DNA from 2 places in the Leucobacter holotrichiae genome. Region 1 is predicted to be linked to the other one. Evidence: predicted binding sites of a transcription regulator. Region 1 holds the regulator's gene; the other holds the start of a gene.
The links. Region 1 encodes LexA, which represses DNA repair genes until DNA is damaged. Its sites were predicted from a motif close to TCGAACANNTGTTCGA; they were not measured.
Positions count from the first base shown of each region.

Region 2: the regulator LexA is predicted to act here: its motif matches at 1,898-1,913, upstream of uvrA (excinuclease ABC subunit UvrA).

Region 1 covers NZ_JBVUAC010000001.1:652,732-658,306, reverse strand. The annotation lists gene lipA (lipoyl synthase) at 1-589, opposite strand, end outside; gene lipB (lipoyl(octanoyl) transferase LipB) at 745-1,446, opposite strand; gene lexA (transcriptional repressor LexA) at 1,539-2,198, opposite strand; gene AC0KXF_RS03085 (hypothetical protein) at 2,461-2,874, shown strand; gene AC0KXF_RS03080 (histidinol-phosphate transaminase) at 2,927-4,024, shown strand; gene hisB (imidazoleglycerol-phosphate dehydratase HisB) at 4,035-4,643, shown strand; gene hisH (imidazole glycerol phosphate synthase subunit HisH) at 4,640-5,317, shown strand; gene priA (bifunctional 1-(5-phosphoribosyl)-5-((5-phosphoribosylamino)methylideneamino)imidazole-4-carboxamide isomerase/phosphoribosylanthranilate isomerase PriA) at 5,344-5,575, shown strand, end outside.
Region 2 covers NZ_JBVUAC010000001.1:109,460-115,034, reverse strand. The annotation lists gene AC0KXF_RS00545 (HNH endonuclease signature motif containing protein) at 1-179, opposite strand, end outside; gene AC0KXF_RS00540 (hypothetical protein) at 327-1,112, opposite strand; gene AC0KXF_RS00535 (hypothetical protein) at 1,109-1,747, opposite strand; gene uvrA (excinuclease ABC subunit UvrA) at 1,984-5,004, shown strand; gene uvrC (excinuclease ABC subunit UvrC) at 5,001-5,575, shown strand, end outside.

The sequences.
Region 1 (5,575 bases):
GGGCGATCACGTCGAGCGAGCGCTCGTATCGGAACCCGGGGCGAATGCGCTTGAAGATGCGCGGCACGGTCTCGAGATTGTGGGCGAACACCTCGGGCGCGGCCTCGAACACCTGCGTAAGATCCTCGGGGCGTCCGCCGAGGTCGTCGGCGAGGCACTCGACGCCGGCACCGGGGTTGAGCGCGTGGATCTGGCGGATCGTCTCGGCGTAGAGCCAGGCGCCCGTGTCGGGCAGGTCATCGCGGGTGACGCCGGTGATCGTGGCATAACGCAGACCCATCGTGCGCACCGACTCGGCGACGCGACGCGGCTCGTCGGTGTCGAGGGGCAGCGGCTTGCCCGAGGTGATCATGCAGAAATCGCAGCGGCGGGTGCAGATCGAGCCGCCGATGAGGAAGGTCGCCTCGCGATCCTCCCAGCACTCGTAGATGTTGGGGCAGCCGGCCTCCTGGCACACGGTGTGCAGGCCCTCGCGCTGCACGAGCGAGCGCACGTCGGTGTACTCGGGGCCGGTGCGGGCGCGGGTCTTGATCCACTCGGGTTTCTGCTCGATCGGCGTCTCGGCGTTGCGCGCCTCGATGCGCAGCAGCCTGCGTCCCGCGGGATCGGCCGGGCGAGGCACGGCGGTGGTGCTCTGCTCGGCGGAGGGGTGCTCGGCGGTGATGCGCCCGGCGGCGATCCGCTCGGCCGCCGCCTCCTGCTCCGCGAGGATCTCGGCGAGGGGCCTGCCGATGTTGGCGGCGCTCATTCGGCGACCTCCGCGAGGCTGGTGGAGAGGCGGGCCGCGAGGCGCGGCGCCACCTCCTCCGGGGTGATGCGCCCGCCCGCGAGGACGCTCAGCGTGGTGACGCCGGCGTCGGTGATGCCGCAGGGGACGAAGTTCGCGAACGGCGCGAGGTCGTTGCAGCAGTTCAGGGCCAGGCCGTGCGTGACGATCCCGTCGCTCGTGTGGATCCCGATCTGCGCGTACTTCTCGACCGTGCCCGGGCTCCGCTCGGCCCAGACCCCGGAGCGGCCCGGTACGCGGATTCCCGCGACGCCGAAGCCCGCCGAGACGTCGATGATGACCTGTTCAAGCTCGCGCACGAAATCGACGACGCCCAGGCGTTCGCGCAACCGCACCACGGGGTAGACGACGAGCTGACCCGGGCCGTGCCAGGTGACCTTGCCGCCGCGGTCGACGGGCACGACGGGGGTGCCGTCGTGCGGGTACTCGTCGGGGTCGGATCGCCGGCCGGCCGTGTAGACCGCGGTGTGCTCGAGCAGCAGCACCGTACCGCGATTCTCGCCCCGCCTGACCGCTTCCGCGGCGGCGCGCTGCAGTTCGAGGCCGCGCTCGTAGGGCACGGTCTTCGGAGCGAACCCCGCGATGACGGCGGCGGGCGGGGCAGCGGAGACGGCAGGCGGAGGGTCGGTCTCGAGGGTGGAGAGCGGGAGGGAATCCATGGGGACCAGACTAGTTGTACCCGGTTCAACAAATCAAAGGCGATGAAAAAGGCCGGGGTGTCGCGCCCCGGCCCGTCGTCGACCCGCCCCCCTTATACGGAGCGGAAGACTGCGACAACGCGGCCGAGCACCTCGGCGTGGTCGCCGAGGATGGGTTCGAACGCGCTGTTGCGCGGGAGCAGCCAGGTGTGCCCGTCGCGACGCCTGAAGACCTTCACGGTGGCCTCGCCATCGAGCATGGCCGCCACGATGTCGCCGTTCTCCGCCTCGCGCTGCTGTCGCACCACCACGAAGTCGCCGTCGCAGATGGCCGCGTCGATCATCGAGTCTCCGATGACCCGGAGCATGAAGAGCTGCCCGTCGCCCACGAGCTGGCGGGGGAGCGGCACGATCTCCTCGACCTGCTGATCCGCCGTGATCGGGACGCCGGCCGCGATCTGCCCGACGAGTGGAACGTAGGCCGCCTCCTCCACCTGCTGAACGGGAGCCTCCGCGATCGCGGCGCTCGTGCTCGCGAGCTCGACGAGGATCTCGAGCGCGCGGGGGCGGTTCGGGTCGCGCCGGATGTACCCGCCCAACTCGAGGCGGCTGAGTTGGTGGGTGACGCTCGAGAGCGACGAGAGGCCGACGGCGTCGCCGATCTCGCGCATGCTGGGCGGATAGCCCCGCGTGTCGACGGAGCGGGCGATGCACTCGAGGATCGCCTGCTGCTTCTCGCTCAGGGGCTTCCGGGCGGGGGGCGCGTCGCTCATCGCAGTCCTTTCCGAGGCCCGAGGGCGGTGTCGGTGTGGGTGGATCCATGAATGTCAGTGGTTGCTGGTTCAGTGATCCCGTTGATCGAAACCCTAGCCGCTGGGCTCGAACACTGCCAAACAAGTGTTCGAGTGTCGTGGAAAAGATCGAAACATATATTCGAATCTCTGCTTGCGGTCTTGATCTATCGAAGATATATTCGAAATAGATGTTCGCGCCGACGTGATACTCGCGAATATCGGAGAGAACGGAGAAGCCACCATGAGCGCACAGGCGGTTCTGCAGCAGGAGAGTCACCCGGCACGTACGACGGGCGCGAAGCTTCGTCTGACCCGTCGCGGGCGTGTGGTCTTCGGTTTCCTCGCCACAGTGCTCCTCGCGGGGCTGCTGGCGTTGATCGCGACCTTCGCGGCTCCGCAGGCGCTTGCATCTGTCGGCGCTGCGGGCCAGGGCTCCGACCAGCAGTTCCACTATGTCGTGGTGCAGCCCGGGGCTTCGCTGTGGTCGCTCGCGACCGAGCTCGATCCCGAAGCCGATCCTCGAGACCTGGTCGCGGAGATCGTGCAGCTCAATCAGCTCGATGGCTCCGGCATCGAGGCTGGCGACGCGATCGCGGTGCCGCTGCGCTATTCCGACAGCCCGGCGGTGTTCCAGTCCGAGGAACTCGCGGCCTGAGGTGCGGGAGGGGCGTCCACGGCCCCCGGTCCTGCGGCTCTAGAATGGTTCGGTGACCAGTCTGAGCGACCTTCCTCTCCGCGCTAATCTCGTCGGCAAGGTGCCCTACGGGGCGCCCCAGGATCCCGTTCCGGTGAGCCTGAACGTCAACGAGAACACGCATCCGATTCCCGAGAACGTGGTCGCCGACATCGTGGAGTCCCTCGCGAATGCGGTGCGCGGGGTGAATCGTTATCCCGATCGGGAGTTCGCCGAACTGCGCGAGGCGCTCGCCGGATACCTCGGGCACGGGCTCACCCCCGACCAGTTGTGGGCTGCGAACGGCTCGAACGAGGTGTTGCAGCAGATTCTGCAGGCCTTCGGCGGACCGGGTCGTTCGCTGCTGAGCTTCACTCCCACCTACTCCATGTACCCGCTGCTCGCCTCCGGCACTGACACCGAGTGGGTCGCGGTCCCGCGCCCGGCCGATTACGCTCTCACCCCCGACCTGGTCCAGGAGGCGCTGCGCGAGCATCGCCCGGATATCGCCATCCTGTGCGGCCCCAACAACCCCACGGGCACCCCGCTCGATCGCGAGGTGATCCTCGCCGCTTATGACGCGTTCGACGGTATCCTCATCGTCGACGAGGCGTATCACGAGTTCGACGCCGAACGGGAGAGCGCGGTCTCCCTACTACCGGGGCGCCCGCGCCTGCTCGTATCGCGCACCATGAGCAAGGCGTTCGCCTTCGCGGGCGTGCGCCTCGGGTACCTCGCGGCGGATCCCGCCGTGATCGACGCTCTCAGGCTCGTGCGGCTGCCCTATCACCTGTCCGCGCTCACGCAGGCCGCCGCGACCGCGGCGATCCGCCATTCCGCCGAGATGCTCGCGACGGTCGCCGATATCCGTGAGCAGCGCGATCGGCTCGCCGCGGCACTCGAAGGACTCGGATACAGGGTGCACCCCTCGGGCGCGAACTTCCTGCTCGTCGGCGGGTTCTCCGATCCGGACGGCGTGTTCGAGACCCTGCGCGCGCAGGGCATCCTGATCCGCAACCTCGGCATCGACGGGCATCTGCGCATCACAGCGGGCACCGAGGCCGAGACCACGACCGTCATCGAGGCGATCGCGGCCCTCACCCCCGAAAACGCCCGCTCGGATGCCCGATAGAATCGAGCTCATGACCGCAGCAGCACGCACCGCCTCGCTCGAACGCTCCACGAGCGAGTCGCAGATCAGCCTGAGCCTCGACCTCGACGGCACCGGCGCCTCCGACATCGATACCGGCGTGCCCTTCTTCGACCACATGCTCACGGCGCTCGCGCGGCACTCGCTCACCGACCTCACGGTGAGGGCGAAGGGCGACGTGCACATCGACGTCCACCACACGGTCGAGGACACGGGTATCCTGCTCGGCCAGGCGCTTCTCGAGGCGCTCGGCGACAAGCGCGGCATCTCCCGCTACGGCGATGCGCTCGTGCCGCTCGACGAAGCCTTGGCACAGGCCGTGGTCGACATCTCGGGCCGTCCGTACCTGGTGCACTCGGGCGAGCCGGCCGGCTACGAGTTCCACCTCATCGGCGGCCACTTCACCGGGTCGATGGTGCGCCACTTCTTCGAGGCGCTCGTGCTGAACGCGCGGCTCACCGTGCATCTGAAACTCGTCGAGGGGCGGGATCCGCACCACATCGCCGAGGCCGAGTTCAAGGCCTTCGCGCGCGCGCTGCGTCAGGCGAAGGCATTGGATCCGCTCGTCGCCGGTATCCCCTCGACCAAGGGCGCCCTGTGACCCAGGGCGTCGCGGCTCCCGGTCCCTCGGCACGCTCGGGGAACGGCAGGAAACGCGTCGTCGTGCTCGACTACGGCTCCGGCAACGTCCACTCGGCGGTGAAGGCGCTCGCGAAGGCAGGCGCCGAGGTCGAGCTGACCCGCGACGCGCGCGCGGTCGCCGAGGCCGACGGGCTGCTCGTACCGGGGGTGGGGGCGTTCGACGCCGTGATGCGGCAGCTGCGCGAGGTGCGCGGCGACGAGCTCATCGACCGTCGACTCGCAGGGGGGCGGCCGGTGCTGGGCATCTGCGTCGGCGAGCAAGTGATGTTCGAGCGCGGTGTCGAGCGCGGCATCGAGACCGAGGGGCTCGGGCAATGGCCGGGTACCGTGCGCAAGCTCGAAGCCGATGTGCTGCCCCACATGGGCTGGAACACGGTCGAAGCCCCGGAGAACTCGGTGCTGTTCCGCGGCATCGCCGAGGAGCGCTTCTACTTCGTGCACAGCTACGCCGCGACCGAGTGGACCATCGAGGGGCGCACGGAGGCCACCCGGCCGCTCGTCACCTGGGCCGAGCACGGCGAGCGTTTCATCGCAGCCGTCGAGAACGGCCCGCTGAGCGCCACCCAGTTCCACCCCGAGAAGTCCGGAGAGGCGGGCATCCAGCTGCTGCGCAACTGGATCTCGACCCTCTGATTCGAATATCAAGGAGAACCGTACGCATGAGTGAACTGGCGCAGGGGCCCAAGCTGCAGCTGCTGCCCGCGATCGACATGGTCGATGGCAAGGCGGTCCGCCTCACGCAGGGCGAAGCCGGAACCGAGACGAACTACGGCAGCCCGGTCGACGCCGCGCTCGACTGGATCGACCAGGGCGCCGAGTGGATCCACCTGGTCGACCTCGATGCAGCCTTCGGCCGCGGCAGCAACGTCGCGGTGGCGCGCAAGATCATCA
Region 2 (5,575 bases), 540 kb from region 1:
AGCTCCGTCTTGCGCGCATCCAGCCCGCGCAGCCCCCGCTCGACCTCCTCGAGGTCGGAGGCGAGCCGCAGCAGCTTCGCATGCGACGCGCCGCCGGGGAGAAGGGGATGGGAGACATGGATCCAGTCTCCCGAGCACCACTGACACTGATGCCTCCTCGGAGACCGATCCCGATCCAAGATCCGGACCGGATCTTTGGTGAGCGCTCTACAAACGCGGTGCTCTACAAGCACAGCGGGCTACAGGACTAGTGCGAGCCGAGAGCCAGAGGGCACCTCGCACCCACGAGGAGCAGAACCGCGCGGACTCACCGCACGAGATAGAACTCACAGCACGAGATACCCGTAGCGTTCGGCGATCCTGTCGATGACCCCCAGCAGCTCGTCCCGGTCCAGACGCAGCAGAGCGGTGGGGTGCTCGGGCAGCGCATCGGCGGCGCCGGCCCAGAGTGCCACGACCCGCGAGGTGGGGATGAGCGACGACGCCGAGACCACGCCGTCCAGCTCGGGATAGCGCTCGGCGATCGCGCGGGCCCAGAGCCGCGAGCGCTCCCGATCACCGGAGGAGATCGCCGAGTTGCCGCCGGCCACTGTGACCCAGTCGCTGTCCGAGAGGTCGAGCAGCCTCAGCGGTCGCCGCACCTCGAACGCCGCGAGCGTGGGAGCGCCATCTCTCAGCCGGATCATCCGCTGCGCCTGGAACACCTCGAGCAGCGCGGCCGCGAAGGGGCCCTCCAGAGCCCCGTGCGTCCCGGTCTCCGAGCCCGCGGCTGCCCTCGCGGCACCACCGCCGCCCGAAGCATCGCCGATCGAAGCATCGCGTGTAGACGCCACCGACCGGGCTCCGACGGAGTTCTCCAGCACGACGGAACTCTCCAGCACGCCGTACATCACGCCGACGCTCTCGTGTTCGCCGACGGGCAGGGGGTGCGGATCGAAGCGACCGTCGAGCGGTCCGAAGGATCGGAACTCGTGCCACTCGACCGGGTAGGCCCCGCTCGCGCGGAAGATGCGTGCGATCAGCGTCCCCTCGGGGATCCGCCGCACCCACCGGGGGTCGTCGCCGAGCTGCGGGAATCGCTTCGGATCCGGCTCCGGCAGATACTCGCTCACGGCAGCCGATTCAGCGCGTCGGAGACCGCTGCAGCGGCGAGATCCGGATCCCCTCCCTGAGCCAGCCACTCGAACGGCGCGAGCTCCTCGCCGTCGACTCGTAGACGCATCGCGGGGGAGGTGAGCACCCGCTCGACGACCAGCAGCGGAGTGCCGGCCGGAATCGCGGGGGCGACCGACGACCAGCCCGGCAATTCGCGCTCGTCCGGGAACTGGAAGAGCGGCAGGCGCCAGCCGTCGCTGCGGCGCTGGGCGAGCAGCGTACCCGCGGCGCAGCGCTGCCGAACGCGAGCGGGAGTGACCCCGAGCATCGCCGCCGCATCGCCGACGGTGACGCTGCGCTCGGAGTGCTGACGCTCCCAGAGTCGGCTCCGCCGACTCGCGGGCAGCGAGGTGGGCTCGCGCAGCTCGTCCTCCGTCACCCCGAGGCGGGCGAGCACCGACACCTCGGCTCCGGTCAGGCTTCTGAGGTCGGCCCGCTGGTGGGCGACGATGTCCGAGAGCAGCTCCTCGGCCATGGCGAGCCGATCGTCTTCGAGCTGAGTGATGAGCGCGGTCAGCCGATCCCGCTCCGACTGACCCGGGATGGCCACCGGGCGTTGCGGAGTCTCGGCGGGGAGATGAGCGATCGACATGAGAACTCCTTTTGTTCGCTTGCGTCAATAATATCCGATAACAGCTTCTCCCGCATCACCGAGCAGAGCGAGCCGAAGAAGACCCAGCAGAGCGAGCCGAAGAAGCAGGAATCGAACATCCGTGCGGGAATGCGCCAGGGGCGAAATCACTCGTACATACATTCGAATATTCAGCCGCGCCGACGTAAGATGGAGCAGTGACTTCGAAGAGCGCCGCATCCGCCACCCCCGCCCCGATTCGTTCATCCGCCGCGCACGCGCAGATCAGCGTGCAGGGCGCACGAGTCCACAACCTGCAGGACATCGACCTCTCGATCCCGCGCGACTCGATGGTCGTGTTCACGGGCCTCTCGGGCAGCGGCAAGTCGAGTCTCGCCTTCGACACGATCTTCGCGGAGGGGCAGCGGCGCTACGTCGAGTCGCTCAGCGCCTACGCGCGCCAGTTCCTCGGCCAGGTGGATCGGCCCGATGTCGACTTCATCGAGGGGCTGAGCCCGGCGGTCTCGATCGATCAGAAGTCGACCAACCGCAACCCCCGAAGCACGGTGGGCACCATCACCGAGATCTACGACTACATGCGCCTGCTCTGGGCCCGCGTCGGCATCCCGCACTGCGCCGTCTGCGGTGAGCGCATCGCTTCGCAGACCGTGCAACAGATCGCCGACCGCCTCATGGAGCTGCCCGAGCGCACGCGCTACCAGGTACTGGCCCCCGTCGTCAGCAAGAAGAAGGGGGAGTTCGTCGACCTTTTCCAGGATCTCGCCGCCGCCGGGTACTCCCGAGCGCTCGTCGACGGCGAGCTGGTGCAACTGAGTGATCCGCCCAAGCTCAAGAAGCAGGTCAAGCACGACATCTCGGTGGTGGTCGACCGTCTGGTCGCCGACCCCGGCGCTCTCGGCAGACTCACCGACTCGCTCGAGACGGCCCTGCGGCTCGCGGGCGGCGTGGTGGCGATCGATTTCGTGGATCGCGATCCGGGCGAAGAGGATCGCACCCAGCTGTTCTCCGAGCACCTCAGCTGCCCCAATCAGCACCCGGTGCAGCTCACCGAGATCGAGCCGCGCACCTTCTCGTTCAACGCCCCCTTCGGAGCCTGCCCCGCGTGCTCCGGCCTGGGCACGAGCATGTCCGTCGACGAGGATCTGGTGCTCGGGGATCCCGAGCTGTCGATCGCCGAGGGCGTCATCGTCCCCTGGACGAGCCAGGGGAAGAGCCTCTACCAGTACTACGAGAAGCTGCTCGTGGGTCTGTCAGCGGATCTCGACTTCTCGCTCAAGACCCCCTGGGGCGAGCTGAGCGACGAGGTGCGCGAGGCCGTGCTCTACGGCAACAACTTCAAGGTCAACGTGCGCTGGAGGAACCGCTTCGGGCGCGAGGTGAAGTACTCCAGCGGTTTCGAGGGCGTCATCCCGTTCATCGAGCGGCAGTACGCAGAGGCCGAGAGCGACACGAAGCGCGACCGGTGGCAGGAGTTCCTGCGCGAGGTGCCCTGCCACGTCTGCCACGGTCAGCGCCTGAAGCCCGAAGTGCTCGCCGTCACCGTGAACGGCGAGTCGATCTCGGGCGTCACGGAGTTCAGCCTCACCGACGCGAAGCGCTTCTTCGACGAGGTGGTGCTCACCGAGCGCGAGGCACGCATCGCCGCTCAGGTGCTGCGCGAGATCCGCCTCCGCTTCGACTTCCTCATCGAGGTCGGCCTGGGCTACCTCACCCTCGCCCGTGCCGCGGGCACCCTCTCGGGCGGTGAGGCGCAGCGCATCCGTCTCGCCACGCAGATCGGCTCGGGCCTCACCGGTGTGCTCTACGTGCTCGACGAGCCGAGCATCGGCCTGCACCAGCGGGACAACCGACGCCTCATCGAGACGCTGCTCAAACTGCGGGATCTCGGCAACACCCTGATCGTGGTCGAGCACGACGAGGAGACCATCGAGGCCGCCGATTGGATCGTCGACATCGGCCCCGGCGCCGGCGTCGAGGGCGGCACGGTCGTCCACTCGGGGGAGTACGGCGAACTGATCGAGAACCGACGCTCGATCACGGGCGACTACCTCGCGGGGCGCCGCAGCATCGAGACCCCGAAGAAGCGCCGCAAGCGCGATCGCAACCGCGAGCTCAAGGTCGTGGGGGCCCGCTCCAACAACCTGCAGAACGTCGACGCCACCTTCCCGCTCGGCGTCATGACCGCGGTCACGGGCGTCAGCGGATCCGGCAAGTCGACCCTCGTCAACGACATCCTGTACCGCGTGCTCGCCAACCAGCTCAACGGCGCCCGTCTCGTGCCGGGCAAGCACACGCGCGTCACGGGCCTCGATCACCTCGACAAGGTCGTGCACGTCGATCAGGCCCCCATCGGGCGCACGCCCCGCTCGAACCCCGCGACCTACACCGGTGTGTTCGACAAGATCCGCACCCTCTTCGCCGAGACCCCCGAGGCGAAGACCCGCGGCTACCTGCCCGGCCGGTTCAGCTTCAACGTCAAGGGCGGCCGCTGCGAGGCCTGCTCGGGCGACGGCACGCTGAAGATCGAGATGAACTTCCTGCCCGATGTCTACGTCGCTTGCGAGGCCTGCGGCGGCAAGCGCTACAACCGCGAGACGCTGCAGGTGCGCTACAAGGGCAAGAACATCTCCGAGGTGCTCGACATGCCGATAGCCGAGGCCGAGGAGTTCTTCAGGCCCATCTCCTCGATCCACCGCTACATGAAGACCCTCGTCGACGTCGGCCTCGGCTACGTGCGCCTCGGCCAGAGCGCGACCACGCTCAGCGGCGGCGAGGCGCAGCGCGTCAAGCTCGCCACCGAACTGCAGAAGCGCTCGAACGGCCGCAGCATCTACGTGCTCGACGAGCCCACCACCGGCCTGCACTTCGAGGACGTGCGCAAGCTGCTGCTGGTACTGAACGGGCTCGTAGACAAGGGCAACACGGTCATCACGATCGAGCACAACCTCGACGTGATCCGCAGCGCGGACTGGGTCATCGACCTCGGCCCCGAGGGGGGCTCCGGCGGCGGCACGATCGTCGCGACCGGCACCCCGGAACAGGTCGCGAAGCACCCCGAGAGCCACACGGGACGCTTCCTCGCCGAGGTGCTCGGGGGGCGGGCCGCCAAGTCGGCCAAGGCGACCAGGTCAGCCAAGGCCGCGAAGACCGCCAAGGCCGCGAGAACGGCCGACGCCTCCAAGGCGACGAAGGCCGGGGAACCGGCCAAATCGGCGCGCGCCGCGCAGGCCCCCGAAAACGCGAGGGCGTCCGCTTGATCCAACCCGTCGACAATCGCGCCGCGTTCCGGCCCGCCCCGGGCGAGATCCCCACGAGCCCGGGCGTCTACCGGTTCAGCGACAAGCACGGGCGCGTGCTCTACATCGGCAAGGCGAAGAACCTGCGGGCCCGGCTGTCCAACTACTTCCAGCCGCTGCACTCGCTGATGCCGCGCACGCGCACCATGCTGTCGCTGGCCGCGAAGGTCGACTGGACCGTGGTCGCGACCGATACCGAGTCGCTCGTGCTCGAGCACACCTGGATCACCGAGTTCAAGCCGCCCTTCAACGTGCAGTTCAAGGACGACAAGACCTACCCCTATCTCGCGGTCACGCTGCGCGAGGAGGCTCCGCGGCTCATCATCACGCGCAACGAGAAGATCCGCGGCGCGCGCTACTTCGGCCCTTACCCGAAGGTGTGGGCGCTCCGTGAGACCACCCGGCTGCTGCAGCGGGCGTTCCCGATCCGCACCTGCAACGACGCCGACTACAAGCGCGCCATGCAGAGCGGCCGCCCCTGTCTGGCCGGGCAGATCGGCCGCTGTCACGGCCCGTGTTCCCAGCTCATCAC